DNA from 3 places in the Gorillibacterium terrae genome. Region 2 is predicted to be linked to each of the others. Evidence: riboswitches for the same ligand, from Rfam matches in the RefSeq annotation. Region 2 holds a riboswitch; each other region holds the start of a gene.
The links. Region 2 has a riboswitch for cyclic di-GMP ahead of ACSEXS_RS14075 (transglutaminase-like domain-containing protein). Riboswitches for the same ligand answer to the same signal wherever they lie in the genome.

Region 1 (10,122 bases), on a different contig from region 2:
TCACCCGAACCTTCTGCCCGGGCTGCACGGCGTTGTCGAGGCCGGAAAGCTCGAACGTCTCCGTGCCGGTGATGCCCAGCGTCCGCCAGCCGAAGCCTTCCGGGAACTGCAGGGGCAGCACGCCCATGCCGACCAGATTGGAGCGGTGGATGCGCTCGTAGCTCTCGGCGATGACCGCCTTGACGCCGAGCAGATACGTTCCCTTGGCCGCCCAGTCGCGCGAGCTGCCGGTTCCGTATTCCTTGCCGGCCAGCACGATCAGCGGGGTTCCCTGCTCCTGATACTTCATCGACGCATCGTAGATCGGCATCACTTCACCGGTCGGCAGATACTTGGTGACGCCGCCTTCGGTGCCGGGAGCCGCCGCGTTGCGGATGCGAATGTTGGCGAAGGTGCCGCGCATCATCACTTCGTGGTTGCCGCGGCGGGAGCCGTAGGAATTGAAATCCTTGCGCTCCACCCCGTGCGACTGGAGGTACAGTCCGGCCGGGCTGTCAGCCTTGATGTTGCCGGCGGGCGAGATGTGGTCGGTCGTGACCGAATCGCCCAGCATGGCGAGCGCCTTCATGCCGGAGAAGCTGGAGATATCGCCCGGTTCCTCGGAGAGACCGGAGAAGAACGGCGGCTCCTGGATGTAGGTGGACGCTTCGTCCCATTCGTACAGCTCCCCGAGCGGCACGAGCAGGTTGTTCCAGCGCTTGTTGGCAATGAACACTTCCTTGTACTTCTCGTGAAACATCGCCGGGCTGACGCTGGAGCGGATCGTCTCGGCAATCTCGCGCGAGGTGGGCCAGATGTCCTTCAAGTAGACCGGCTGTCCGTCCTTGCCCACCCCGATCGGCTCCTTCGTCAGGTCGATGTCGACCGTGCCGGCCAGGGCGTAGGCGACGACGAGCGGAGGAGAGGCCAGGTAGTTGGCTTTCACCAGGGCGTGAATCCGGCCCTCGAAGTTCCGGTTGCCGGACAGTACGGCGGCCACGGTCATATCGTTGTCGGCGATCGCCGCCGACACTTCGTCCGGCAGCGGGCCGCTGTTGCCGATGCACGTCGCGCAGCCGTAGCCGGCCAGATGGAAGCCGAGCGCCTCCAGCGGAGCGAGCAGGTCGGCTTTCTTTAAGTATTCGGTGACGACCAGCGAGCCCGGGGTCAGGCTGGTCTTGACGTATTCGGGAACGGCGAGGCCGAGCTCGACGGCCTTCTTGGCGACGAGGCCCGCGCCCAGCATGACGCTCGGGTTCGAGGTGTTGGTACAGCTCGTGATCGCGGCGATGACGACGGCTCCCGTCTTGAGAACGGTGGTATTGCCGCTCGGATGGACAACCGGTACCGCCTGGGCGATCTTCTCGTCGGTCAGGCCATATCCGCCTTTATCGACGGGCGTGCGGATGATCGAGTCGAAGGAGGACTTCATGTTGGTGAGCTCCACCCGGTCCTGCGGGCGCTTCGGCCCTGCCAGACTCGGCATGACGGTGGACAGGTCCAGCTCGATGGTGTCGCTGTAGACCGGCTCGGGACTGTCCGCGTTGCGGAAGAGGCCTTGAGCCTTGTAATAAGCTTCCGTCAGGGCGACCTGCTCCTCGCTGCGGCCGGTGCTGCGCAGGTATTTCAAGGTTTCCTGGTCGACCGGGAAGAAGCCGATCGTCGCCCCGTATTCCGGCGACATGTTGGCGACCGTGGTCCGGTCGGCGAGGCTCAGGCTCTCCAGCCCTTCGCCGTAATACTCGACGAACTTGCCGACGACGCCCTTCTTGCGCAGAATCTCGGTGATCGTGAGCGCGAGGTCGGTGGCGGTCGCGCCCTCCGACAGGCTGCCGCTCAGCTTGAAGCCGACGACCTCCGGCGTCACAAAATACAGCGGCTGCCCCAGCATCCCGGCTTCCGCCTCGATTCCGCCGACGCCCCAGCCGACCACGCCGAGCCCGTTGATCATCGTCGTGTGCGAATCGGTGCCGACGAGCGAATCCGGGAACACCTCGACTTCTCCGTCCACGGTGCGGGTCGCCGCCACCGATGCGAGGTATTCCAGGTTGACTTGGTGAACGATGCCCGTATCGGGCGGCACCGCGCGGAAGTTATCGAACGCGGTCTGCGCCCAGCGCAGGAAGCGATAGCGCTCCTCGTTGCGCTCGAACTCGATCTGTTCGTTGAAGGCGAGGGCGTTCTCCGTCCCGAACTGGTCGACCATCACCGAATGGTCGATGACCAGATCGACCGGCACGAGCGGATTGATCGTCTTGGGGTCTCCGCCCATCCGCTTCATCGTCGAGCGCATTGCCGCAAGGTCCGCCACCACCGGCACGCCGGTGAAGTCCTGCAGCACGATCCGGGCCGGAATGAAGGGGATTTCCTTGTTCGCGTCGCGGTTCTCCGCCCAGCCGGCGATCTGCTTGACGTGCTCGTTGGTGATCGCCCGGCCGTCGAACTGGCGCACCGCCGCCTCGAGCAGCACCTTAATCGAGTAGGGCAGGCGGTGGATGGGGCCAAGACCGCGCTCCTCCAGCTTCTGCAGGCTGTAATAGACGTACTCCTGGCCGCCGCTGGTCAACGTGCTTTTGACATTGAAATGATCCTTTCTCGCCATTCCATGGGCCTCCTGTCATGATCAATTGTTTCACAGGTTGAAACACGATTTCATAATTTCGTCATCTTTAGTATAACGGTTCCCGCCCCGCGAGTAAACTGCTTTTTCGCGGAAAATCGCCTAGGAAACCGGCTCCAAGGACCTTTTCGATCCACATGAGCCATGCCCGGTTTACATATAGTTGGAATGAATGGGGGGAATGGCGATGAATTGGAAGACGCTCCTCTACGAATATGCCCACAGCCGCAACCGGATGGAGGCGGAATGCGATCCGTCCGTCCTGCAGCCGCTGGGGGAGAGCTCGCTCGATTGGGGCTTGCAGGGAGAAAAGCTGCAGCGTATCCGCGAGCAGCGGCGGGAGCGCCGGCTCGTTGCGGTCAGCCGGGAGGTTCGCCTCCGCATCCTCCGAGCCAGGCCCATCCGCGGGGGGCTCTTGGCGGATATCCGCTTGCACAGCCGCTTCGCCTACCGCATCGACGGAGCGGATCATCTGGAGGAGCGGGCGGAACGGGAGAGCGTCTATCTGTCCGCTCTGCGGGGCGGCTGGGCGATCGCCGGCATCGAGCCGGACACCCGCGAGCTGACCGGAGGCGCAGTCTTCCCGCCGGAAGGGGGAGCGGCAAACGCGGCGCCCTTGCCCGCCAACCTTAAGCCTATGCTGAATCCGCTCGCCCAATTCCGCAGAGCGGGCGGGTACGACCGGCAGGCCGCGGCCGACTATGCCGACCGGTATTGGGAGACGGCCAATCCCGGCTATCTCGAATTCGAGGTCGACTGCTCGAACTATGTCTCGCAGTGCATCTTTGCAGGCGGAGCGCCGATGAACTATACTGATAGAAGAGATTCCGGCTGGTGGTACCGCGGCATGAGCGGCAGCCGGGAGAACTGGAGCTACAGTTGGGCCGTCGCCGACAGCCTTCGCCGGTATTTGGCGGCGGGCCGGTCGCACGGGCTCCGCGCCAAAGCGGTTGAAAGCGCGCAGGAGCTTGAGCCGGGCGACGTCATTAGCTACTGCTGGAAAGGCGACGGCCGGTTCGGCCACAGCACGGTGGTTGCTTCCAAGGACAAGAACGGGATGCCTCTCGTCAATGCCCATACCGTAAGCAGCAAGCATCGATACTGGGACTACCGGGATTCCTACGCCTGGACAGAGAACACCAGGTATCTTTTTTTTCATATTACGGATCTGTTCTGATTCCATATTCAGGAGGTTTCCATGGCGAACAAAGTTCGGGTTGGACTGATATACGGAGGCCGTTCGGGCGAGCATGACGTCTCCCTGCAGACAGCCCTCGCCGTTATACGGGCGTTTGATCACAGCAAGTACGAGATCCATCCGTTTTACATTGACCGCACCGGCGGCTGGAAAACGGGGCCCGTGCTGAACGGACCTGTCGGTTCCGTGGCCGAGCTGACTTTCGAGCGGGAGGCGCTTACGGCCGACGGCCGGATCGCCGGAGACGATACGGGAGCCGCAGCGGCGGGCAAGCAGGCGGCCGTGTCGGAGCAGGCGATGCCGCTCAGTCCGATCTTTGCCGGAACGAACGGGGAGCGGGGGCTCGATGTGGTCTTTCCGCTGCTGCACGGAACCTTCGGCGAAGACGGCACCATTCAGGGACTCCTGGAAATGGCCGACATTCCTTACGTCGGCGGCGGCGTGCTTGCCTCCTCGGTAGGCATGGATAAGGTGGTCATGAAGAAGCTGTTCGCCCAGGAAGGCCTGCCGCAGTGCATGTTCCGCCATTTCACCCGGGCGCAATGGGAGAAGGACCAGGTATTCTTCCTGATGGAGATCGAGATCGCACTCGGCTACCCCTGCTTCATCAAGCCGGCGAATCTCGGTTCGAGCGTCGGCATCTCCAAGGCGACCAACCGGGACGAACTGATCGAGGGCATCAAGACGGCGTTTAAATACGACCGCAAGGTGATCGTCGAGGAATTCGTCGATGGCCGCGAGATCGAGGTGGCGGTGCTCGGCAACGACGACCCGAAGGCCTCCGTGGCGGGCGAGATCGTCGCCGGAGCCGACTTCTACGATTACAAGGCCAAGTACCTGGACGGCAAATCGACGATGGTCATCCCCGCCGACCTGCCGGAGGAGCTGTCCGACCGCATCCGCGAGCTGGCCGTTCGGGCCTTCTGCGCGGTGGACGGCAGCGGTCTGTCGCGCGTCGACTTCTTTGTCGGCCGGACCGACAACGCCATTCTGATCAACGAGATCAACACGATGCCGGGCTTCACCCCGTTCAGCATGTATCCGCTGCTGTGGAAGGAAACCGGCAAATCCTACGGAGAGCTGCTCGACGAGCTGATCGGTCTCGCCGTGGAGCGGCACGCGGAGAAGCAAAAGCTGCAGTTTACTTTTGAAGCCGGAAGGTGAGACCATGGGATTCTCGACGGAATTCAACTCGGTCTGCAAGTTCAAATCCGAACGGGAGCTTGAAGACCTGTTCGAATACGGCAAGACCAAAATGCGCAAAAACGGCTTCCGCATCTATCCGACCGGCATGAAGGTAATCGCCTTCGATCCGCGCAATCAAGCCGTTGCGATCGTGAAGATCAGCGCCTCCATCGCCGAGATCGACTTCCAGGGCAAAGAGATCACCCTGGTGGAGATGGAGCTGGTTCGCCGCCTTACCGCCCAGGAGTCCGAGGTGGAAACGGCGCTCGCCGACGAAATGTTTTTCCGCGATCACCCCGGGCTGTGACGCAACGGGCGGAGAAAAGGGAATACTAAGGGCAGGCCCTTAGGGGCCCAGTCCGCTATTCCCGGAGTTGACGTTCATGCTGATCCGTTTCGGCTATGTGGCCATGTCGGTCCATGTGGCGCATGCTTCTCCATCGAAGACGATGACCGCGACGCAGTTTGCCAAGATTGCCGACCGTGAAGCGGCGCTCGGGAAGCTCGTTCGGATTGCCGAGGAGAATCTCCATAATACGCTGCGCCTGCTCCGCCACAACCGCGCCTACGATATCCATGTCTTCCGGTTCTCGTCCAAGCTGGTTCCGCTCGTCACCCATCCGCTGACCGAGGGCTGGGACCCGATTCCGCGGCTTGCGGAGCCGTTTCGGGAGCTGGGCGACTACGTCATCCAGCATGGCATGCGTACGTCCTTTCACCCCGACCACTTCACGGTGCTGACGACGCCCCGCGAGGAGGTGTTGCGCACCTCGCTCGCCGATCTGGCCCATCAGGTGCGGATGCTGGAGGCCATGGGTCTGGACGAACGCTCCAAATGCAACATCCATATCGGCGGTACCTATGGCGACAAGGAGTCGGCGCTGGCCCGCTTTCACAGCCGGGTTAACGATCTTCCGGCCGCAGTGAGGCGGAGGCTGACCCTGGAGAACGACGACAAAACGTATACCGCCGAGGAAACGCTGCAGGCCGCCGAGGAGCTCGGACTGCCGATGGTACTGGACCTGCACCATCACCAGGTGAATCCCGGCTCGGGCGTCGCCGCGGAAGAGCTTTGGCCGCGCATCCGGGCGACTTGGAAGGACACCGGGATTCCGCCGAAGATCCACGTGTCGAGCCCGAAGAGCGAGAAGGATGTGCGGGCCCACGCCGATTTCGTCGAGCCGGAGCCGCTCGCCGCCTTTTTGGGGGCAATCGCCGCCGAGACGCCGCGGCTCGATATCATGATCGAGGCGAAGCAGAAGGACGAGGCGCTGTTCCGGCTGGTCGCCGATTTGGCCGGACGGGAGGAATTCCGCGAAGTCGACGGCGCTACCTTGGAACGCTGAGCGCTGAACGTTGACCGCTTATGGTCCGTTACTTCCGCTCAAGCGGCACGCTTGATCCATCCCCACCGCAGACGGTGGGGTTTTTAGCGATAGGGCCTGCAACACCCATGCCCTTTGTCACCGCTTACGATGAAATTTGGGGGAAGCTCCGGTAGTTTTTGCGAAGCAACTCTACTATACTGGGGAATAAGAGATTAACCGAAATGAGTGATGATTCATGGCTGAGCCGATTAATGTCCATTATTCCGCAAGCGGGAAGAGCTTTACCGCAGTTGCCATCAACACGGCGGCCAAGGCCGGGGAGTGGATCAAGAGCAAGCTGGGAGCCTACACCACGCTGGGTACCAAAACATCGCCGGCCGATCTGGTGACCGAAATCGATAAAGGCTCGGAGAAGCTGATCAAGAACTTGATTATGACGCATTTTCCCGAGCATTCTTTCTTGGGGGAAGAAGGAGTAGAGCCCGGTCCGCTCGCATCCGCCCAAGCGCTGGAGAGTGTGAGGGACGCCGATTACCTGTGGATCGTCGATCCCATCGACGGCACGACCAATTTCGTTCACGGCTTTCCGTTCTTCTCCGTCTCCATCGCGCTGGCCTTCAAGGGCGAGGTCATCGTCGGGGTTGTCTACGATCCTTCCCGGGATGAGCTGTTCGTCGCCGAGAAGGGCAAAGGGGCTTATCTGCGGGGCAAGCCCATCCACGTCTCCTCGGAGGCGGCGCTGGCCGAGAGCCTCCTCGCGACCGGCTTCCCGACCGATCCGGTCGCGGCCCTGCCCGTGAACATGCGCGGCCTAACGGCTGTGCTGCCGCGCGTGCGCAACATCCGCAACGGAGGCTCCGCCGCGCTGCATTTGGCCTATATCGCCGCCGGCCGGCTGAGCGGCTTCTGGGAAATCAACCTCAACGCCTGGGATCTCGCCGCAGGCTCGCTGCTCGTTCAGGAAGCCGGCGGGCGGGTAACCGATACGACGGGGCAGGAGTATCACCTTGGCGTCCGGAATATCGTCGCAACGAGCGGAGGCATCCACGGCGAACTGATCGATGTGTTGAAGCAGGCGGAAGCTACGGGAATGGAATAGCGCCTCGGGACGAACGGGGCTTATCCAAGGCAGACGGTTTTCCGTCTGTCTTTTTGGTAGGCCCTTTTTGGCATGCTGCCGGGCCTTAGGCGTCGCCTTCGGCGGCGAAGGGTCACCCTCTTAGGTCCCTCGGCTCGCAGTCCGTATTCCGAAATCCGTCCACCAGAGACATAACCGGACAGGACTTGCAGGAAACGGGAAGGAAGTCTATTGATTAATGGGTTTTTGGAAAGTATACTTAGACTAATGGCAGGACTGTGGTCCTAACAACTTGATGCGAAAAGGCAAACCTACCGAAAGGCAGGGACGCAAAGCCTCGGGCCTAAAGGACCAGTTCCTACGGCGGCCGGGTTGCCGAACAACAGTGGCATTGGACCCTACCGGGAAGACCGCTATTGCTTGGTTTCGCACGATTCCAGCGAGTGAGAGAGGCGAAAAAATGCAAGCAGCTTACATCAATCCGTTTCTGATGTCTTCCTGTACGGTAATCGAATCCTTGATCCAGGTCAAACCGACACTGGGCGAGCTCACCATCAAGCAGATCGAGATCGGCGACGATCGCGTCTGGCTGAAGATCGGCATCGTCGGGGGCATGACCGGCGAAGTGGTATTCGGGTTCCCCGAAGCCGTGGCGCTGCGAATCGCTTCAGCGATGATGGGGGGATTTTCCCTGACTGAATTTGACGAGATCAGCCGCAGCGCCATCTCCGAATTGGCCAACATGATCAGCGGCAACGCCAGCACGCTCCTCTACAACCAGGGCATCTGCGTGGATATTACTCCGCCTGCTTTCATGGAGCAGCGCTCCGGAGTGCCCGGCGGCGTGAAGGCCTTGTCCATTCCGCTCAATCTGCATTCTTACGGAGCATTTGATATTTATGTCATTACCCGCTAAGGGGAGAGAACGCCGCGAGCAAGCGGCGTTTTTTTTGTAGAAAGGGATGAACCGCGACCGATTCGCAGTCCTTCACCCGAAGATGCTTCCCGGAGAAGAGGGAGCCGCGTTTAGGCGAACCCGAAAGGCAGGAGCCTCATGAAACGACCGAGCAAACGAAAGACCGCACTCCTAATCCTATCTTCGTTGATTCTGCTGTTGGCGATTTCGCTTTACCTGAAGACGCCCCAGCCCGTCAACGCGATGTTCGCGGGTTCTTCGAGCCTGACTCCCTATGGGAACCGGGTTTACATCGACCCGAGTATTTCGCAGATGACCCGTGAGCAACTCTTGCAGGATCTCAAAGAATCCGAGGAACGGATTAAGGGATTTTACGGAGAGGTTCAAGCCGACCCGACGTTCCTGTTCGTGGAGTCGCCCAAAATGGTTAAGCGGTATGCCCAGAACTCGACGGGACAAACGTATCATCTGTACTGGGGAGATTACATTGTGGTTGGACCGAGCGGATTTAGCCAGGATGTGATCGCCCATGAAAGGATGCATTCCGAATTGAAGAAGAGGGCCAAGCTGGATCGGATTCCCGCTTGGTTTGACGAAGGCTTGGCAACGCTGGCCGATGATCGGTTTCCCGATTACAAGTCCTTCGATGCCGGTCCCCAGGACAAGCAGAAGCTTCAAGCGATTTCCAAGCGAAACGACTTTAATCGAATGAGCTCGGACAAGAGTTATCCGATTGCCCATGCGGAAGTGGGGCATTGGTTCGGAAAGGTGGGGCAAGCCGGCCTGGCCCGCCTCATCGATGGGATCAACGATGGAAAATCCTTTGACGAGCTCTTCGCGGAGATCGATGTTGAGTAGGCAGTGCAGAAGAGTTCGGCCTTGAATACAAAAAGGACCGCTTCCTCAAATGGAAGCGGTCCTTTGTCTTACCTACCGGTATGACCGGATACGGCTATCAATCAGCCCAATACGACCTCGACTTCATGCGTAGCGCCGTCGCCGACCACCGGCAGAACATTGCCTTCGATCTCGCGGCCGTCCAGCGTCATCTTGGCGACGCCCTTCGAGACGTGGTTCGGGTTGGTGATCTTGATGCGGTAGGTGTCGCCGCGGAAGACGCGGGTGATCGTGTAGCCGTCCCAAGCCTTCGGGATGCAGGGGTCGACCTTCAAGCCATCGAAGTCCGGCTTGATGCCGAGGATCGCCTGGGTGATGGCGACGAAGTTCCAGGACGCCGTGCCGGTCAGCCAGGAGTTCTTGGCTTCGCCGTGGCGGACGGCGTCGCGGCCTGCGATCATCTGCGAGTAGACATACGGCTCCATACGGTGCAGGTCGCTGATGTCCTCGCGATAGGCGGGAGCGATTCGGCTGTACACCTCGAACGCGCGGTCGCCGCGGCCGATCTCGGCTTCCGCAATCATGATCCACGGGTTGTTGTGGCAGAAGATACCGGCGTTTTCCTTATAGCCCGGCGGGTAGGACGAGATTTCGCCGAGGTTGATGTAATACTTGGAGTACGGCGGCTGCTGCAGCACGATGCCGTGCTTGGTCTCCAGCCGTTCGATGACGGAGTCGAGCGCCTTCTCGGCGTCGCCGGTCTCGACACCGATGCCCGCCATGACGCACATGCCCTGCGGCTCGATGAAGATTTGGCCTTCGGCGCATTCCTTCGAGCCGATCTTGTCGCCGTAGTGGTCATAGGCGCGAAGGAACCAGTCGCCGTCGAAGCCGTGCTTCATCGTCGTTTCCTTCATGCCCTGGATGAGCGCTTCCGCTTCCGCGGCTTCCTTCTCCAGACCGCGGCGGCGGCAGATTTCC
Region 2 (10,122 bases):
GGGAGCGCCTACCTGCTGATAGAGGTCCCAGCGCAGGTCCGGTCCCCAGGTCATGTCCTTGCCCTCGGAGGGGCCGGTCGGGTTGGTCGCGACGTTGTTGCCGATGCCGTAGACGGCCGAGCCGCCGCCGAACGCCACCTTGGCCTTCTCGATCGCCTTCGGGAACGTCTTGGCGATGTCCGCGCCGTACTTGTCGAGCAGGCCGTCCTTCGTCCAGTCGAGCAGCAGGTTGCCCTTGATGGCGTTCGGGTAGTGGTTCTTGTCATCGCCGAACACGATGATGTCGCCCATGTTGCCCGAGGCCATCATGGCCGAGATCTTGTTGTCTCCGCCCGTCAGGTTCGAGGCCACAATGTCCAGCTCGATGTTGAACTTGTCCTTGATGACCTTGGCGAACCAGCCGGTTTGCGGTCCGGCATAGTTGGCCGTGGTGGAGAAGACCGTCAGCTTCAGCGGCTTGGTGTGGTCGAGCCCGCCGGCGTTCTCCGTGCCGGGCGCGGCGCTCGCCGCCCCGGCGCTTGCCGAAGCGGTCGGCTTGGCGGACGGGGATTCCGCCGATTTCTTATCCCCCTTCGAGCATGCGGCCATGACAGTCACCATCATCATCGCCAGCAGCAGCAGGGCTATTCGTTTCACTCGCATCGCTCTTTGCCTCCCATGAGTTTAGGTAGATGAATGTCTTGCTATGGACCCACTCCGCCAGAGAGCGGAGAGAAACCCCCGAGCTAAAACGTTGGCCGACTGAACAATGCGGAAGCGTGCGGAATCGGACCAAATTAGACCAGATTGGATCGGGCCGGATCAGGGAGCCTCCCTTGTGCAACCGCATGCAAGGCGGACCGTCAGCCCTTCACGGCGCCGATCATGATGCCCTTGACGAAGAACCGCTGGAAGAACGGATAGACGATCAGAATCGGCAGCACGACGATCATCGTGACGGTCATGCGGACGGATGTCGGGGTCTGCATGTTCGAGATGCTGGCGGCCATGTCGGGCGAGCTGCGGATGAGCGCCGCGAGCGAGCTCGATTCGTTTAGGTAGCGCCACAGCAGGAATTGCAGCGTGAAGAATTTCGTATCCGTCATCAGGAACGCGGTATCGACGAAGGAGTTCCACTGATTGACCGCAGAGAAGATCGTGATCGTGGCCAGAATCGGGGTTATCAGCGGCACGATGATGCTCCAGAAGGACCGCAGGTACCCCGCTCCGTCCATGGCCGCCGATTCCTCCAGGGAAGGCGGAATGGCCTCGATAAACGTTTTTACCAAGATGATGTTAAACGGCGAGATGATCGTCGGCAGAATATAGGCCAGGTAATTGTTGGTGAGATGCAGGTTGTTCATCGTGATGTACCAGGGAATCAGCCCGGCGCTGAAATACATCGTGACGACGATGAAGCGGTACCAAATCGGCCGTCCCCACATGTCCTTCTTGGTGAACAGGTAGCCGAGAAAAGCCGATGCCCCGACCGTCAGCAGCGTGCCGCAGACCGTCCGGTACAACGACACCGCCGCCGCATGGCTGAGCCCGCTGATCCGGAGTACCTTGGCGTAGTTGCCGAAGTGGATGCCGCGCGGATAGAACTTGATGTCGCCCGCCGCAGACAGGTCGTTCGCGCTGATCGTGTTGATGAACAGGTAGTAGAACGGATACAGGCAGCTCAAGGTGAACAGGCCGAACAGCAGATAGAGGCACGCCTGAAACGCCAGTTCGCCGGCCGAAGGTTTTTTGCGCATATAGGTCCTCTCCTTCCTCAGATGATCGACTCGCCGCGGACGGCTTTGGACAACGTGTTGGCCGCGAACAAGAGGAAGACGCTGACCAGCGATTTCAGCATGCTGACCGCCGTGGCGAACGGGAAGTTATTGGCGAAGGCGATGTTGTAGACGTACAGGTCGAGCACTTCGATCGTGTCCTTGTTCATCGCGTTCTGGAAGGCGAAATATTGCTCCATCCCGTTGTTGACGAAATTGCCGATCGACAGAAGCAGCAGAACGAAGAACGTCGGCATGAGTCCCGGCACGGTGATGTGCCAGATCTTGCGGAACCGCCCGGCTCCGTCGGTCTCCGCCGCCTCGTACAGGTCCTGGTCGATCCCGGCGATGGCGGCCAGGTAGAGGATGGCGCCCCAGCCGAGCGACTTCCACCAGTACCAGACGATCATCTTCAGCCACATGTGGGAATCCGACGCGAGGAAGTTGTAGCCCTCCGGCACAAGCTTGAACTGGGCGAGAATCGCGGTGACCACCCCGTTGTCGACGGAGAACAGGGAGAATGCGAGCGCGTAGACGAGAATCCAACTGATGAAGTTCGGAATGGTCGTCAGCGTTTGCACCAGCTTGCGGTACCAGCCGGTGCGGATCTCGGTCAACAGGATGGCGAAGACCACCGGAAATACCGAGGTAACCAGGCCGAGAAAGCTCATCGCGACCGTGTTCTTCAGCACGCGCAGCACTTCCGCCGTCTGGGTCGGATTGGCGACGATGGACTTGAACCACTGCATCCCGACATACGGCGTGTCCTTGAGCGGAATGCCGGGAATGTAGTCATAGAAGGCATAGATCCAGCCGCTGATCGGCAGGTAATAGAAGATGAACGTAATCGCCAGAAAAGGCAGGGCCATCAGGAACAGTTTGTATTTGTTCGCGAGCTTTGGCCGCGTCCGTTGCGCCGGCATCGCCGGCTGCACCGCCCCATCCGTTGGCAGCTCCATAGTAAGTTCTCCCATCCCCTCGGAAAATGTTAACGCTATCATTTTACCTTGTGATCGCCCGCCTCCGGGTGAGAAGACGGGCACCGGTTGAGGGAGAACGGTTATCGGCTATCGGACCGTTTTCGCAGCCGATCGAACCGTTTTCGCACCTCGGAAGGCGCACCCTGCGGCCGAATAACGCAAAAAAGGCGGAACCCAAGCCTCCCCCGTTAAGGGTTGCCTCAAGTTCCGCCCTCGGCTTGACCAGCATGCAGCCGATTGACATTGACGATAGCCGGTTCGGCTCTTCTGCCGCTTAATACACTTTGCTCATCTTGTATTTGTCCGCCGCCTTGGCGAAGTCCTTGCCCGCGGATGCGCTGCTTTTGCCGGCGTCTACCGTCGTATCCACAGTCACCCATTCGCCGTTCAGATAGACCTCGTTCCAAGCGTGGTACTGCTTCACATAGGCGCTTGTTCCCATGACCAGCTTGGCCGGAATTCCCTGGCTGCGCAGCATGGCCGCATAGAGCGACGCGTAATCGTAGCAAATGCCCTTGCCGGTGTTCAGGGTCTGCTCCGGATTCGGCAGGTATTCCGTTCCGACGGAAGCGGCGAGGGCGTTGTCGTACTTGATTTTCTTGATGATATAGCTATAAATGGCCTTCGCCTTGGCTTCCTCGGTCTTGGCCCCCTGGGTCAGCTCGGCGGCCAGCTTGGACGCTTGGCCGTTCGGCTGCCAGCGGACGTTCTGAACGGAATTCAGAAACACCGCCTGGGCATCGTCGAGCTTGACGCGAACCGTATCCTTCTTGACCAGCCGGTACTTGGTTCCGTCGGCCTGCTCCAGCAGCGAAACCTCATAATCGCCGTTGCCGAGCTGCAGAGGGAAGGCTTGTCCCGAGCCGGTCAGCGTGTAGGTGTAGACCGCTCCCTGCTTGGCGATCATCAGCTTCGTCTTCGTTCCGGTCTTGACGTCATAGCGGATCGCGATGAGGCCGCGGTTGACGGCCTCCTTGTTGAGCCAGGAGGCCTCCGAAGCCGCCGAAGCGGTACCGGGAACGGCCAGGTTCAGCGGCACAGCGGAGGCGAATACGGCGAGGATGACGGCGAGCAGCCATTTTTTCATCAAAAAAAGCCCCTTTCGGCAACTGGCTGCCATCCGTCTAAGACGGGAAGGCCCTGTAGTTTTGCGTCCCTGCCTTTCGGCAGGTTTGCCCTTATCGTGAAGCTTGTCGGTTTATCTTTCTCTCAAAAACGGGATTGATAGTTTCATAGTATCACATATTCCCGGACTGGCAACAGGGTTTGACAAAGAGATCGAAAAAGAAACACCTCAAACCAAAAAATGCTCCGCAGGGAGCCGGTCGAACGGCCCATACGGAGCATTAACGGTTTCGTTTCTAAGGACTTTCGACTCAGCGCTTGCCGGAGTCGAACGGCTCCCCGGAAGCCTTCGGCGCTTGCGACGACTTGGAGAACAAGACGAGCGCGAGCAGCGTAATCACGTACGGGAATACCTTCAGGATGACCGACGGAATCACTTGGAACTGCGGGATAACCTGCGAGACGTTGGCGACCGTGCTGGCGAAGCCGAAGAAGAAGGTCGCGCCGAGCACGCCGAACGGCTTCCACTGGCCGAAGATCAGCGCGGCCAATGCCAGGAAGCCGAGGCCGGCTACGCTGCCGTTGAACTCGCCGGAGTACGTGGAGATGATGATCGCCCCGCCGAGGCCGGCAAAGCCGCCCGAGATCATGACGCCCAGGTAGCGCATCCGACGGACGCTGATGCCGGCGGCTTCCGCCGCATGCGGATGCTCGCCGCAGGAGCGCAGGCGCAGGCCGAGCCGGGTCTTGTACAGGACGAATGCGCTCAGGATCAGCACGAGCAGGATGAACCAGGTCGTCATGTACGTGTTCGTGAAGAACAGCGGCCCGAGGATCGGAATCTTGTGCAGGTACGGCACATCGAACGATTTGAATGCCTGAACGATGCGAATGTTGCCGCTGCCCGTAATGTTCCGCGCGAGGAAGATGGTAAGCGAGCTCGCCACCATATTGATCGCCGTGCCGGAGATGACCTGATTGGCGCTTAGGTTAATGCTCGCGAACGCGTGCAAGAGCGAGAACAGAACGCCAATGACGAACGCGGCCGCGAGGCCCACCCAGAGGGTCCAGGCGGCACCGGGGTATTGGGCCTGGAGCTTGTTGATCGTGAAGGCTCCGGCGAAGGAACCGATGATCATCAGGCCCTCCAGGCCGATATTGACGACGCCGCTTCGTTCGCTGAACAGCGCGCCGAGCGCCGTAATGAGCAGCGGGATGGTGAAGACAATCGCATACGGGAAAATATTTTCAATTATTCCCCACATGATTATTCACCCACCCTTCCCACTTGTTTGACTTCTTCGGCCGGTCCCTCCAGCTTATCGGGTGGCGGCGGCGTTCCTGGCTTGGTCGCCTTATCGGCGCGGCGGCGGTTCAGGCGGGCGATAAGCTTCTCGAACAGGATGCTCGTCGCCGCGAAGTAGATGATGATCGCGATGATCGTGTCGGCGATCTCCGGCGGAATGTCGGTCATGGCGTTCATGAAGCCGCGGCCGGAATACAGGATGCCGAAGAAGATCGACGAGAGCAGCACGCCCACGGGAGCGCTCGCGCCGAGCAGAGCCACGGCGATGCCGTCGAAGCCTTGCGACGGCAGCAGTCCGATCTGAATATTCGCAGCGTTCCCGGCGAATTGGGTCAGACCGCCAAGTCCCGCGAGGCCCCCCGAGATCAGCATCGAGGTGATGATGCCGCGGTTGACGGCGATCCCGGCGTATTCGGCGGCGTCGCGGTTGAAGCCGACGGCCTTGAGCTCATAGCCGAGCGTCGTCTTGTTGATGATGAAGCCGATGACGAGGACGGCGACGATCGCCAGGACCAGGCCCCAGTTCACATACGATCCGTTGAACAGATCGGAGAGGAACGGCGACTTCAGCGTCGCCTTGTCCGGCAAGAGCCGCGACTCGGTCTCCAGGGACGTTCCCTTGAAGTGGGCCGGGATTTCGTAATAGACGACCCAGTAGCAGATCCAGTTCATCATGATCGTGGACACAACCTCATGCACGTTGAACCGCGCCTTGAGCAGCCCCGGGATGAACGCCCACAGCGCCCCGCCGATGAAGGCGGCCAGCGTCATGGTCACGAGCAGCAGGGGACGCGGCATATCGAAGCTGAGGCCGACGGCGGTGGCGCAGAAGGCGCCGAACAGCATCTGGCCGGGAGCCCCGATGTTGAACAGCCCGGTCCGGAAGGAGAAGGCGAGCGACAAGCCGGTGAAGATCAGCGGCGTAGCGGTCGCCAGCGTATTGCCGATGCGTTCGGGGTTCTTGAGCCCGCCGGAAATCAGGAACCGGTATCCCTCGAAGGGATCGTGACCGGTAACGGCCATGAGGATCGCGCCGGCCAGGAGGCCGAGCACGATGGCCAGCAGGGAGACTATCGCTTTTCTCATGCTCCTTCACCCCTCTGCACGCCGGCCATCATGAGCCCGATCTCGTTCTCATTGGTCTCGGCGGCGGCGACTTCTCCGACCAACTGGCCGTGATTCAACACGGCGATCCGGTCGGATACGTTCAGAATTTCGTCCAGCTCCAGCGAGACGAGCAGGACGGCCTTGCCCTTGTCCCGCTGCTCGATCAGCCGCTTGTGGATATATTCGATCGAACCGACGTCGAGTCCCCGGGTCGGCTGGACGGCGATCAGCAGGTTCGGATCGAGCTCGATCTCGCGGCCGATGATCGCCTTCTGCTGGTTGCCTCCCGATAAGGACCGCACGACGGAGACGGCCCCTTGACCGGAACGCACGTCGAAGCTCTTCAGAATCTTGTCCGCGTAGCTGCGAATCGCCGAGCGGCGGAGAATGCCGCGCTTTGCGAACGGCTGCTTGTTGTAGACCTCCAGCACCATGTTCTCTTCCAGCGTATAATCCAGGACGAGACCGCGCCGCTGCCGATCCTCGGGGATATGGCCAATACCCTCATAAATCCGCTCGCGGATGCTCAGCTTGGAGATGTCTTTGCCGTTATAGGAGATCGTGCCGGATTCGGCCTTGCGAAGTCCGGTAATCGCTTCCACCAGCTCCGATTGGCCGTTGCCTTCGACCCCGGCGACACCGACGATCTCGCCCGCGCGGACCTCCAGCGAGAAATCGGAGAGCGCGAGCACCTTCTTGTTGTTGCGCACGTTGAGGTTATCCAGCTTAAGCACGACCTCACCCGGTACGGCAGGCTTCTTCGGTACCTTGAAGGTGACGTTGCGGCCGACCATCATCTCCGCCATCGCCTGCTCGTTCGTGGACGCCACTTCCACCGTGCCGATCGTCTTGCCGCGACGGATAACGGTGCAGCGGTCTGCTACCGCTTTGATCTCTTTAAGCTTATGGGTGATGACGATGATCGACTTGCCTTCCTGGATCAGGTTCTTCATGATCTTCATCAGCTCGTCGATTTCCTGCGGCGTCAGGACGGCCGTCGGTTCGTCAAAGATGAGGATTTCGGCATTGCGGTACAGCATCTTCAAAATTTCCACCCGTTGCTGCATGCCAACGGAGATATTTTCGATCTTGGCGTAAGGGTCTACGTTCAGTCCGTATTGCTTGGACAAGGCTTCAATCCGCTTGGCCGCCGTCTTCAGGTCGAGAACCGGGCCCTTGCGAAGCTCGGAGCCGAGAACGATGTTCTCCGTCACCGTAAAATTGCCGACCAGCTTGAAATGCTGATGCACCATCCCGATGCCGAGGTCATTGGCGACATTCGGATTGGCAATGCGGGTCTCCTTGCCATGCACCTTGATGTGCCCGCGGTCCGGCTGGTACATGCCGAACAGAATGCTCATGAGCGTTGACTTGCCCGCGCCGTTCTCGCCGAGCAGCGCATGAATTTCCCCCTGCTCAAGCTGCAGGGTGATGTCGTCGTTGGCGACAACGCCGGGGAATTCCTTGCGGATGTTGATCATTTCCACTACATATCCCATAGAAGGCTTCTCCTTTGGAAGAAGGATAAAGGTAACATGGCGGCTCGCGGTGATGGGCAACCGGCAAGCCGGACGATCGGTAAAAACGGCCGAGCTGCCCGTGGACAAATGTCCTGGACAGCACAGCCCGTCCTGTCTTACGCTGAGCCCGGAAGGCTAAAAAAAGACGGAGGGCTTCCGTCTTTTTTAGCAATTCCGTTATCGTGCAGTTCCCCTCCCCCTGCCGGGAGAGGAGAACGATTGGCTTACTTGATCAGGCTGCCCTGCTCGGCGGCAACCTTGATGTCGCCGGATTTGATCTTGGCCGTAACTTCCTTGGCCTTGGCGACTGCATCGTCGGTCAGGTTCGGGTTTTCGTTCGGGATGCCTACGCCGTCGTTGGTGGCGTCGAAGGTCAACGTCTGTCCGCCCGGGAACTTGCCGTCGAGCTCATTCTTGACGATGTCGAAGGTGGCTTGGTCGATCTTCTTCATGGCGGAGGTCAGAATGATCGACTTGGAGCCGTCGCCGTATTTGCCGTCGGCATATTGGTCGACGTCAACGCCGACGATCCAAGCTTCCTTGCCTTTTTCTGCGCGGTTCTTGGCTTCCTGAATGGCGCCTACGCCTACGCCGCCGGCTGCGGTGAAGATGAACTTGACGCCGCGGTCAAACATCTGGGCAGCCAGCTGGCCGCCTGCCGCGGAGTTGTCGAAGGAGCCCTGGTAGACCACGTTTTCCGGTTTCAGCGAGATCTTGGTGCCATAGTTGTCGTTAGCGTACTTCAAGCCCTGCTGGAAGCCCCAGTTGTACTTCTGAACGGCCGGGATTTCCATGCCGCCGATGAAGCCGGCTTCCCCTTCCTTGACCTGAACCGCAGCAGCCACGCCGGCGATGAAGCCGGATTGCTGTTCCGCGAAGAAGACGGCGACGGAGTTGGGCTTAACCACGTCGGCTGCGCCCTTCTCGCCGGAGTTCGGAGCGGCGTCGATGATGACGAACTTGCCATCAGCGTACTTGTCCTGTGCCTTGAAGACGGCGGAGGAGAACTTGAAGCCCGGCGTTACGATAAATTTATAGCCGGCGTCGTAGAGGTTGCCGATTTCCTTGGAGTATTCGGCTTCCGTGGTGCCGTTCGGCTTGATGTACTTGTCGGAAATGCCGAGTTCCTTCTTCGCCTTCTCGATGCCTTCCCAGGTGCCTTGGTTAAAAGACTTGTCGTCGATCGTACCCGAGTCGGTGACCATCCCCACTTTAAGGTCGGATTTCGCACCGCCATTGTCGCTGCTGCCTTCGTCCTTCTTGCCGCAACCTGCAACGAGCGTCAACATCAAAGCGAGAATCGTTACTGCGAGTAAGCCTTTTTTCATACGCCAATGCCCCCGATTAAGTGTATTGTGTGAAGCAAACTCATACCTCTCTACTATATTCCGAAAAAAATGCTTTTTCAATAGAAAAATTGTTTTTTTGTCATATATTCTCCCATCATCCTTCCGAGAATCCTATCGTTAGAACGTCCGACTGTTCGAATCATTCGTCTTTTCAAGCTTTTGACAGTATTCCCCGCCGTCCATTTCCTATGCGTCCGGTTTTTCCCAAACGACTTTTTTCCGTTAATGCAAAAAAGCCGGCAAGCCGGCCTTTTCTCGGTCCGCATTTTTCCCGGCGGTTGAAAACCGATCAATTCTTTTTTTCACACAGGCCTGCTTTTGTTTTCACCAAAACCATGCTATCATCATGTTATGATTACTGACATCTCTGCTGCGAAGGAGTGTATAAATGGCAAGCACGGTTCGCAAGGTCGCGATCATTGGCATGGGCTACGTGGGGTCCAGCTGCGCCTATTCCCTCATTAACCAGTCCATCTGCGACGAGATTATGCTGATCGACCGGAATCAGGACCGGGCCTACGCCCAGGCCCTGGACTTGTCGCACTGCATGGATTTCATCCATTCCCGCACGAAGATTTACACCGGCAGCTATGAGCAATGCGGGGATTTCGATATCGTGATTCTCTGCGCCGGTCCCAATCCGAAGGAAGGCCAGACCCGGCTGGATGTGCTGGACGCCGCCATCGGGGTCGCCTCCGGCATCGTCGCCAAGGTCATGGAGAGCGGCTTCTCCGGCATCTTCCTGATCGCCAGCAACCCCGTCGACGTCATTACGTACTATGTCCGCAAACTGTCCGGCCTGCCGCGCAGCCGGGTGCTCGGCACCGGCACCTCGATCGACTCCTCGCGGCTCAAGACACTGCTCTCCGAATACTTATCCGTCGACCCGCGGAGCGTGAACGGTTACGTGCTCGGCGAGCACGGGGAGTCGCAATTCCCGGCCTGGTCGCATGTCACCATCGGCGGCAAGCCGCTGCTCGATATCCTGGAGCAGCATCCCCAGCGCTTCGGCCACATGAACCTGGAAGAGATCGCCTACAA
Region 3 (10,122 bases), on a different contig from region 2:
CAGCAGGCTGTCGACATACGAGCTGGCCGTCGCATTGAAGGAATAATCGTCGGTCTGGGTATAGTTGCTCCAATCGGTCTTGGAGATGCGGACCTGGATTTCGATGCTTTGCCCGGCAGCCAGCGATCCGGCCGCGCTGGTGAAGCCGATCTCCGCATAGGTATCGGCATTGGCCTTGGCGGAGCTCATCTTGGCGAAGGCTCCGGTGACATTGGCCGCGCCGACGGTCGACCAGTCGACGAACAGGTTCTGGGCCTTGTCGCCGTTGATCGTGTAATAATACCGGAGCTTCACGTTGGAGAGGGGGAGGGCACTCGTTCCGGTATTGGTCAGCTTGATGCGGGGATTCAGCGTGTTGGTTGTAGCATCCTTGCCGCCGTTATACATTTGCACCTTGATCGCTCCGGTCGTCGGCGTGGCTGTCGGTGTGGCCGTTGGCGTAGCTGTCGGCGTAGCCGTCGGTGTCGCGGTTGGCGTGGCTGTCGGCGTAGCCGTTGATGTGGTTGTCGGCGTCGCGGTCGGTGTGGCCGTCGGTGTAGCCGTTGGCGTGGCGGTTGGCGTGGCTGTCGGTGTGGCTGTCGGCGTAGCCGTCGGTGTCGCGGTTGGCGTAGCGGTCGGTGTCGCCGTCGGCGTAGGCGTCGGGTTACCGTTTACCGCATCGCCATAGACGATGCCGTGGCCGTTGGTACCGACATAGACGCGGCCGAATACCTTGGGGTCGCCGGTGATGGCCGAGTTGGTGATTCCGTATTGATGCTGGTCATCATTGATGCGCACCCAGCTCGCTCCGGCGTCGATGGAGCGGAAGATGCCGCGGACGCCGTCGATCTTGGCGCTGGTATAGAGGGCCTTGTAGGTCTGACCCGGAGCCGGCTTGCCGAAGCCGATGACATCGGCTTGCTGCACGTTGGCCAGACGGGTGAAGCTGGCCCCCGAATTGACCGAATGCCAGAGGCCGTAGACGGTATCCTTGTCGCCGCCGGCGAGCCAGATATCGCCCTCCGTGCCCGGTATGGCTTTCAGATCGCCCGTGTTGGGAAGCCCGGAGGCCGCCGTTGCCGTGAAGGTGGCTCCGCCGTCCGTGCTGACGTAGAATTTCCCGGCAGCGATGGCGTAGAACTTGTTCTTGTTGACCCGGTCCGACGCGACCTTGGCCCCGACGGGGAGTCCGGCGCTGGCCGTCCAGGAGTTGCCGCTCGACTTCGTGTAAAAGACGCCCGCGTCGTTGATCGACCAGACGACGGAGCTGCCGTCGGCCGCCATGGCGACGGTGCCGCCGCCGGTCTTCGTCGTCGGCTGGGAGGTCGGCTGGTACCAGTTGCCGCCGCTGTCCCGCGACAGCCCGAACAGAATCTGCGTCGGGTAGTTATTGTCGTAGCTGCCGACGCGGACGATGAAGGCTGGATCCAGTTCGGCGTAATCCAGGCTCGCGGTGCTCTTGGGGTTAACCAGCATCTTGGCGGGGACCTTCGTCACGTCGTCATGCTTGAAGCCGCTGACGTCGAATACGCCACTGATGACCTCCGGTCCGATCGGCGTGCTGATGAGCGAGCTGACGGCCTCCTCCTCGATGCCCTTGGCCATCACGGACAGATTGATCTTGCCGCCGCTGTCCCAAGCCGTGAGGTTGTTGGTTCCATAGAGCGTCGCTCCCGTTCCGTACATCATTCGGTCGGAATTGAACGGGTCGATCTCCAGATCGCCGATCATCCAGCCGAGCTTCGGAGTGACTTCGGGAGGGGAAGGGTTGTTCGCAAAGTCGAGCCAGGGAGCGGCCGAGATATCCTGCGTATAGCGGAACGACCGGGACGGATAGCCGTTCCAATCCCATATGGCCGTCCACGTCGCCCCGCCGTCGGTGCTGCGGAAGATCTTCTCATCCGGCCACCAGGCGTTCATCGAGGCAACCATGAGGGTGTTGGGGTGCTGCTTGTCCACGGTGAGGCCGCCGTAGCCGAACCAGTCGTCGGAGCTCTCCGAATCGACCGGGCTGATGTTGGTCCAGGCGCCTGTGGCGGTATTGAGCTTCCAGACCTGTCCCTTGCTGCCCGTGTAAGGACCGACCTCATTGCTGTAGTCCACGTACAGCATTCCATTCGAGGCCAACACGCCGTGCTGCGGCAGAAAACCGGTCGGCTGTCCCGGAACGGCTTCCCAGGTGGCACCGCCGTCCTTGCTGCGGAAGATGTTGTTGGTCATATCGCCGACGCCCACATAGATCACTTGGCTGGCGCTGCCGGCGGTGCCGCTCGCCTTGTCGAAGGCGATCCAGGAGATGCCCATGATATCGCCCTGGTAAGAATCGCCGGGCACGGGAATGTAGGTGCCCGGATTGGGGAAGCTCGTCACCTTGCTCCAGGTCTGCCCGTAGTTGGTGCTCTTCCACAGGCCGTTGCCGCTGCGGGCGCCCAGGTACAGGATGCTGTTCTTGTTCGGGTCAATCACCAGCCGTTCGCCCATCGAGCGGCCGGGCATATTGCCGCCTACCTTGAACGGCAGGGGAGACGAAGTAAACGTATTCCCCCGGTCGGTCGAGATGAGCACCGACCCGTTGTTCGGGTCCCAGGCGTTCGTGTACATCCCGGCCAGCAGGTACAGGCGGTTGGGGTCGACGGGATCGGTCGCCAGCGCGTCGATGCCGTTCTTGTTCCAATCGTCCCAGCCCACCCAGTTCGTCAGCTGAATCCAGCTGTTGTCGGCTTTATTCCAGCGGTAGGCCCCGCCTATGTCGGTGCGGGCATAGATCAGATCCTTTTCCGATTCGTTGAAGATGATGCCCGGAATGAAGCCGCCACCGGCTCCGGTATTGACGTTCTTCCAGGTATAAGCTTCGCTTGGCGCCGCCTGGACCGAAGGGGCGGTTACGGCAAACGAGCCGCCGATCAGCGCGGCCGCAAGCAGCAGCAAGCCTCCGGATTTGCGAATCTTCTTGCGGTTCATGATTTCTCCTCCTTGGGATATAATCGGTGCGGTTCCCATCTGAGCTGACCTCGACAGCCGGACTTGCGTTTAACGAGCGGACATCCCTCCTTAGTCGGAGTTGGGAACGAAGCGTTGCCGGGATCGAGGCAGGAGAAAGGAATCGCCGAGCCGTAAGCGCATTCATGAATGTTCACTGGACAAAGGTCGGATTCCTTTTCGCAAACAGGTTACCGATAACGCTTTCATTCCTCATATTAGCAACACTTCCCTATTTTGTAAACCATAGATTTCCATAGAATCGGCAAAGTCTTCAAAAATAATTTCCAATTCCCGTTTAGAGGCGAAATGCCTGGGGTAAGTAAGGATTAATCTACCATTAGTCGGAGGGGCTTAACGAAAAAAGACCCAGAAAGGGGATGAGGCATGGAGAATGAAAGCAAAAAGCAATACCTCCATAAAAAAAGATTTATAGAATTTGTTGTTTTTACCGCCATTTTGTGACAAACATCCTTGCAAAAAAATGATATGATGTATTTGAAAATCAACCGAGGGTCAGCAAAAGGCAAACCTGACTGAAAAGCAGGGACGCAAAGTCACAGGTCTACGGTCTCGATCCTAAGCGACTAAGACGGCTGGACTGCCTGGAGATCGGAACTCGCGGAGGGATGTACAATGAACCAGCCCATCCAAGCTAACGCCGATGATTTTGACCAGGAATGGATCGAACTGATTCATGAGGCATACAAAATGGGGATTCCCTACGAAGAAGTCAGAGAATTCCTGCGCCGTGCCAACCGGATGCCCATAGCCCTGTAACCTTGCCGCCGCTTCGTTCCGAATTTTCCATACATAATCCGTACCGTATTCGTCCTTAGGACTGTTTCTCCTTGCAATAGGCAGAGGAGGGGCGGTCTCTTTTTATGGGAGGGAAAGGTATATAGTATAGATATAGGATATAATTGGATTATGAATTCGGTGGAGGAGGAAGTCTATGCAAATCGGAGTTCCCAAGGAAATCAAGAACAATGAGAACCGGGTCGGGCTGACTCCCGCCGCAGCCGCAGCTTACCGCGAAGCGGGCCATGAAGTGCTTGTGGAACGCGGTGCCGGCACCGGCGCCGGTTTTGCCGACGAAGAGTATGCGCGGGCGGGAGCGAGCATTGTCGCCACGGCGGAAGAAGCGTGGGAGGCGGAGATGGTCGTCAAGGTGAAGGAGCCGCTTCCCGAGGAATTCGGCCGCTTTCGGTCGGGGCAGATTCTGTATACCTATCTGCACCTCGCTCCGGAGAAGCAGTTGACCGAGGCTCTCGTCCAATCGGGCGTCACCGCGATCGCCTACGAGACGATTCAACGGGAAGACGGCAGCTTGCCGCTCTTGATACCCATGAGCGAAGTGGCCGGGCGGATGGCGGTGCAGATCGGCGCGCATTTCCTGGAAAAAGCCCACGGCGGCAAAGGCGTCCTCCTCGGCGGTATTCCCGGGGTGGCTCCGGGCCGGGTCGTCATCGTCGGCGGCGGAGTCGTCGGAACGCAGGCGGCGGCCATGGCGGTCGGCCTGGGAGCGGAGGTGACCGTGCTCGACAAAAGCCTGGATCGGCTCCGTCAGCTCGACGATCTGTTCCGGGGTCGGATCCGGACGATCGCCTCGGGACGGACCGTTCTGGAGGAGGCGGTCAGAACCGCCGATTTGCTGATCGGCGCGGTGCTTGTGCCGGGGGCGAGGGCGCCCCGGATCGTCCGCAAGGATGCGGTGGCGGCGATGGAGCCCGGCTCGGTCATCGTCGACGTGGCGATCGATCAGGGAGGCTCGATCGAGACCGTCGACCGGATTACGACCCACGATCAGCCGACCTATGTCAAGCACGGCGTACTGCATTACTCGGTAGCCAACATGCCCGGGGCGGTGCCGCGGACGTCGACCATCGCTCTTACCAATGCGACGCTGGAATACGGCCTGCAGATCGCCGGGAAGGGGTTCAAACAGGCGGCCCGGGAGAATGCGGCCATCGCCCGGGGCATCAATGTGGCGGCCGGGCAGGTGGCTCACCCGGCGGTTGCGGCGGCGCACGGCTATTCGCATACGGAGGTAGCGGGATTGCTGCAGTAGCGGCAGTCCCTTTTTTTGATTTGCATTTTATGTAAGAGGGAGGCATAATAAAGATGAAGACTTCATGATAATGATAATCATTATCATGAATCGAAGGGCTTCTTGCCGAACCTGGCACCGAATACGACTACCTGCAAGAAGGAGCATGATAACCGATGAGAGCCAAACGGCTGCGCACCCGTCTGTCGCTGGATGACTATTTGGATCTGCTGAACTTGGCGATCCGCCTCGGGGATAAAGGCTGGCAAAAGGAAATAACCGCCAAGCTGGAGAAGCTGGCGGAACTTCAGGCTGAGGCGAAGCATTAAGGATCTACAGACGAATGCCGGTCGGAGTTTTGTAGCTTTTCAGCATAACCTGGCAGTCCACGTGGGTGACTCCGGGAAGGGTATAGAGCTTTTCGTTGAGAAACTCCTCCATCTCCCGTCCGTCGCGGAAAAGCCCCTGCACATGCAGTTTGCTCGGGCCTGTCATATGATACAGGCTGGTCACGAACGGGTCGTCCTTCAACCGGTCGGCGACCTCCAGCAGAAGATGGGGCTCCGTCTCCACATAGAAGAACGCGGAGACGCCGATGCCGATTTTCTCCGGATTGATCACGGCGGTAAAGCGCTCGATGACCCCCTCCTCCATCAGCAGATTGATGCGGGATTGGACGGAGACGCGGGACAAGCCAATCTCCCTTGCCAAATCGGTGTAAGATATTCTTCCATTTCTATAGAGGGAGACGATGATTTTTCGGTCAATTTCATCGATCGCGAACACATCAGAGTCATGTTGGGATTTGTTCATTCTCCTGTCTCCTTCTCTTCATCTCTTACAAATCGACGTCCGTTTTGGTGAAAATCCTACTTTATGAACTAATATACCCTGCTCCACCAGCGATCGCAATGGTTATTTTGGACGATGATGGTATTTTTGATGAGTTTGGGGCAAACGATTCATATTTCTTTTCAATGTTATGATTCCTATCATATGGGGTTGCCGAAGGAAAAGCAAACGGCCTTCAACGTCAAAAAAGGACAGCTTCCGGTTTTGTGCCGGTCGCAGTCCTTTTGGGGATTGGGGTGGGACGAGCAAGAGGAAAGGCAGGAGAAGACTAGTCGGCCTGGACGGCTTCCGCTTCGGCTTCCGCCGCGGCTGCTTCCCGTTCACCGGGTTCTTCTTCCGCAACCGCTTCCAATTCTTCCACTGCCTCTTCCGTTTCCTCTGCGCTCTCGCAGACTTCTTCTTCGGCCTCTACCGCTTCGAGCTCGGCTTCCGCTTCCGGAAGGAGGTCTTCCTCCGATTCTTCCTCCACAAGCCGATCCTCCACCTCTTCCAACACGTCTTCCGCCGCCAGCACTTCTTCTTCCTGACTCATTGCCTCTCACTCCTTTCGATGAATGACTTCCTTTTAAGTGTATGCCCGTCCTGATAGGCCTACAAGAGGTGCAAAATGTCGAGTCCGACTTTATTTTCCCCCTTCGTTCGAGCGGTCCCGGGAGGAATGGCAGGGAACGGAGATCTTGTCTGGATTTGTTGGGGAAACTCCGGTAAAATGGAGACTACTACCGATTATAGGAGATACCTGGATTGGATACTCTTCTGCTTCAAATCGAGAATGCGCGACAGGAATTGATCGAGCTGGCCTGCTGCCTTGGTTTCACGGACAACCGCGTACTGGACAAGTCCTGCGAGCTGGATCAACTGCTTAACCGGTATGAGCAGGACAAGGGGATTCAGGAGTAAAGACGAATGAAGCCGGCGACGGCTTTTTTTGTTGGATGCTTGAGGCGTGATACAATGAGAGGAAAGGAGAGGATGGTTACGTGGAAATCAATTTGAACGGCAAGCTGGCTCTGGTTACCGGAGCCACCGGGCAGCTCGGCAGAGTCATGGCGAGGACGCTGGCCTCCTGCGGAGCCGATGTGGCGCTCCATTACCGGGGGAACGAGGCCAAGGCCCTGGAGCTCGCAGAGGAAATCGCCGGCCTCGGCAGACGGGCGATGACGGTTCAGGCGGATATCACCGACCGGGAATCGGTGTTCGCCATGAAGGAGCGGATTGCCGGAGAGCTAGGCGAAGCCGATATTGTCGTGGCGAACGCGGTAATCCAATACGAATGGAAGCCGATCCTGGAACAGCCCGAGGAGGATTATGACAGCCAGTTCCGCTCCTGCGTCATGCAGAGCGTCTACCTGGCCAAAGCCTTCCTGCCCGGCATGATCGCCAAGAGGAGCGGCCGAATGATCGGCATCAACACGGAATGCTCGATGCAGAATTTCCCGGGCCAGTCGGCCTATGTCGCCGGAAAGCGGGGAATGGACGGCGTCTATCGGGTTCTGGCGAAGGAAGTCGGAGAAGCCCAGGTAACGGTCAATCAAGTCGCCCCGGGCTGGACGATCAGCGAGCGGGACCGGCTGGAGCATACGGAGCGCAGCGAAGCGTACGAGAGTACCGTGCCCTTGAAGCGCCGCGGCACCGACCAGGAGGTCGCGAACGTGGTCGCCTTCCTCGCCTCCGATCTCGCCAGCTTCATCACCGGCGCTTACGTGCCGGTCAGCGGCGGCAACGTCATGCCGAGCATTTGATTCGGAACACCTTGAACATAAAGGAAGGACTGCGAATGGAGCTGTATGAACATATGGGCGGAGCGCCCGCTGTACGCAAGCTGGTGGAAGCTTTCTACCCGAAGGTGCAGGCGCATCCGCTGCTGGCCCCGCTGTTTCCCGAGGACATCTATCCGGTGATGGAGAAGCAGGAGCTGTTCTTGACTCAATTCTTCGGAGGCCCGCCCCGGTATACGATGCAACATGGGCATCCGATGATGCGGGCGAGGCATCTGGCGTTTCCGATTACACCGGAGCGGGCGGACGCCTGGCTGGCCTGTATGGGAGCAGCCCTGGAGGAGACGATCGCCGATGCCGAGCTGCGGCAGGTCCTCTGGGAGCGGCTGAAGAACACCGCGTATTTCTTCATCAACCGGGAGTCGGACTGAGGCCGAAGGCGTCGGCCCGAGCGGGGGACAGCCCAGGGGATGGCCGAGAGCAACGGATATACCGGATACGATCCTAACGAAGAAAACCGCCCAATCGGGCGGTTTTCTGGTTCGGGAAGTCCCTTACGAACAGGAAACGGCCTAGGTACCAGGATCGTAGACCACGCCCGCGAACAGCACGGCATGGGTTGCCGAATCCTGGATGGCATAGAAGAAGGGGCGGTTTACGATAAACCGGACGGGTTCCTCAGGCTTACCGGCCGAACCGGCCTCCCCCATAACGGCGGTTGCCGCAGCAGCCTCGGTACCCGCTTCATCGACGCGGATGAAGCTACGCTGGAGGATACCGGAAATCGACAGTGGCTCCCCCTCCTTGCCGGTGATCGGCGAGAAATCAGCTTGAGTGGGGTCGAACGCCCGCTTCATGCCCAGCTTCATCAGCGGCTGGACGAGCTTTGCCTCATCGGAGTAGCTGAATTTGGGGAGCTCGAGAACAATCTTTTGCTTCGGGAAGCCGCTCTGCCAATCCATTGGATGCTCCGTCAGTTCCGCCATCAGCTCGTCGGGTCGGATTCCGGCGGCCGGAAGGACGATTGCCATGGAACAGGAGGAATCGGCATAGGGCAGGAGGGCCACCTCATAGCGGGCGGTTTTTTTGTAGGCGAAGTATTTGTACTGACGCATAAAGGAGGCTGGGACTTCCGTTCCGTCGGCGCGGTGAAAAATGTCTTGACTCGTCATTTCCGGATCAAAGGGAAGGGACCATTTGGCATCGAAGGATATGGCATTCAGAAGGACCATCCGATCCTGTTTCGGCAAGGGCTGGTCGATCAAGCTGGGGATTCGCCCATCCGTTTGTTGATTCACCCAATCATTGATTGTCTTCGGGGTTTGCGGAGAGGCGAAATCGAGCTCCGATACCTTCGCGCGATAGGTATAGCGAAGGCTGGCAAGGAAGTCTTCGGAGAAGGAGGCTCCTTGATGGAGCCACAGCGAATTGGCCAGCTTGACTTGAAAGCCGCCTTTCTTGCTGCTTGCCAGCACATCAAGCAGGGCTGCATTGCCTGTAGCGATTGCTTCATCCTCCAGGCCTTTGTAGTGCAGAGCATCGGCCATCTCCTCTTGGGTCACGCCGGCCGCTCCGCTGTACACCATACCGAGCGCTTGGGAGAAGCTGAGCGGCGAGAAGAAATGATTCTTCGTCTGATGCTCCCAAAGCTGCTGGACCAGGGTGAATCCGGTTTGGTTATTCGCCTCGGTCACGCGGGAATTGAGCTTATCGGAGGAATAGACCGGACGCTCGTCTGGCTCCTTGGATGAGGAGGTCGTCGCTTTCTCCTGACCGCCGCATGCCGCCAGGCTGAGGAGCAGAAGCACGACAGCGGTGATCCACGCATAGGGTTTATAACGAAACATGAAGAGGAACTCCTTCCAACTTATGTATTACCCTATTAACGCATCTATCTCCGGTTTGGTTGCACCCGATTCGAGCGGAGGATTACAATGGGGACGGGTCACAGACAGCCACGAGAGAGGGGACGCGCTTCGACATGGAGAGCAAGGGGACAGTTCGGGTTGAGAAGGATTTTCTGGGGGAAAAAGAAGTGCCTTCCGGCGCTTATTATGGCATACAGACGCTACGGGCGGTGGAGAACTTCCCGATCACCGGCGTTCCGGTGCATCCGGAGCTGATCCGGGCACTGGCCGAGGTGAAGAAGGCCGCCGCCCGGGCCAACATGGAGACGCATCTGCTGACCGAGCGAATCGGACAGGCGATCGTTCAGGCGGCGGAGGAAGTAGCGGCAGGCGGGCTGGCGGACCAGTTCCTGGTCGATTCCATCCAGGGGGGCGCGGGCACGTCGATCAACATGAACATGAACGAGGTGCTGGCGAACCGGGCGTTGGAGCTGCTCGGGGAAGAGAAAGGCACCTATTTCGCCTGTAATCCGAACAACCACGTCAACATGTCGCAATCGACCAACGACACGATTCCGACCGCGTTGCGGCTCGCCGCCTACGGGCTGGCCGCGGAATTGACGGCGGCGCTGGATGAGCTGGTAGAAGCCTTCCACGCCAAGGGGCGGGAGTTCGCCGATGTCCTGAAGATGGGCCG

Region 1: it holds a riboswitch for cyclic di-GMP, as region 2 does, so the genes downstream of both, ACSEXS_RS01140 (chemotaxis protein CheX) here and ACSEXS_RS14075 (transglutaminase-like domain-containing protein) in region 2, are expected to answer to the same signal.
Region 3: it holds a riboswitch for cyclic di-GMP, as region 2 does, so the genes downstream of both, ACSEXS_RS18995 (anti-repressor SinI family protein) here and ACSEXS_RS14075 (transglutaminase-like domain-containing protein) in region 2, are expected to answer to the same signal.

What each region holds. Positions count from the first base shown of each region.
Region 1 is NZ_JBPPGI010000001.1:249,841-259,962, forward strand. It holds gene acnA (aconitate hydratase AcnA) at 1-2,581, opposite strand, end outside; gene ACSEXS_RS01115 (amidase domain-containing protein) at 2,787-3,776, shown strand; gene ACSEXS_RS01120 (D-alanine--D-alanine ligase) at 3,798-4,961, shown strand; gene ACSEXS_RS01125 (MBT domain-containing protein) at 4,966-5,289, shown strand; gene uvsE (UV DNA damage repair endonuclease UvsE) at 5,366-6,328, shown strand; gene ACSEXS_RS01135 (inositol monophosphatase family protein) at 6,546-7,409, shown strand; cyclic di-GMP riboswitch class I at 7,683-7,768, shown strand; gene ACSEXS_RS01140 (chemotaxis protein CheX) at 7,849-8,304, shown strand; gene ACSEXS_RS01145 (hypothetical protein) at 8,443-9,162, shown strand; gene ACSEXS_RS01150 (glycoside hydrolase family 94 protein) at 9,264-10,122, opposite strand, start outside.
Region 2 is NZ_JBPPGI010000003.1:324,614-334,735, reverse strand. It holds gene ACSEXS_RS14090 (type 2 periplasmic-binding domain-containing protein) at 1-642, opposite strand, end outside; gene ACSEXS_RS14085 (carbohydrate ABC transporter permease) at 843-1,736, opposite strand; gene ACSEXS_RS14080 (ABC transporter permease) at 1,754-2,713, opposite strand; gene ACSEXS_RS14075 (transglutaminase-like domain-containing protein) at 3,009-3,821, opposite strand; cyclic di-GMP riboswitch class I at 3,836-3,921, opposite strand; gene ACSEXS_RS14070 (ABC transporter permease) at 4,111-5,064, opposite strand; gene ACSEXS_RS14065 (ABC transporter permease) at 5,067-6,191, opposite strand; gene ACSEXS_RS14060 (ABC transporter ATP-binding protein) at 6,188-7,711, opposite strand; gene ACSEXS_RS14055 (BMP family lipoprotein) at 7,957-9,060, opposite strand; gene ACSEXS_RS14050 (L-lactate dehydrogenase) at 9,470-10,122, shown strand, end outside.
Region 3 is NZ_JBPPGI010000006.1:81,974-92,095, reverse strand. It holds gene ACSEXS_RS19000 (cellulose binding domain-containing protein) at 1-2,940, opposite strand, end outside; cyclic di-GMP riboswitch class I at 3,474-3,567, shown strand; gene ACSEXS_RS18995 (anti-repressor SinI family protein) at 3,595-3,738, shown strand; gene ald (alanine dehydrogenase) at 3,914-5,029, shown strand; gene ACSEXS_RS18985 (hypothetical protein) at 5,185-5,337, shown strand; gene ACSEXS_RS18980 (Lrp/AsnC family transcriptional regulator) at 5,342-5,821, opposite strand; gene ACSEXS_RS18975 (hypothetical protein) at 6,129-6,392, opposite strand; gene ACSEXS_RS18970 (Spo0E family sporulation regulatory protein-aspartic acid phosphatase) at 6,605-6,760, shown strand; gene ACSEXS_RS18965 (SDR family NAD(P)-dependent oxidoreductase) at 6,841-7,602, shown strand; gene ACSEXS_RS18960 (globin domain-containing protein) at 7,638-8,009, shown strand; gene ACSEXS_RS18955 (serpin family protein) at 8,151-9,425, opposite strand; gene ACSEXS_RS18950 (aspartate ammonia-lyase) at 9,560-10,122, shown strand, end outside.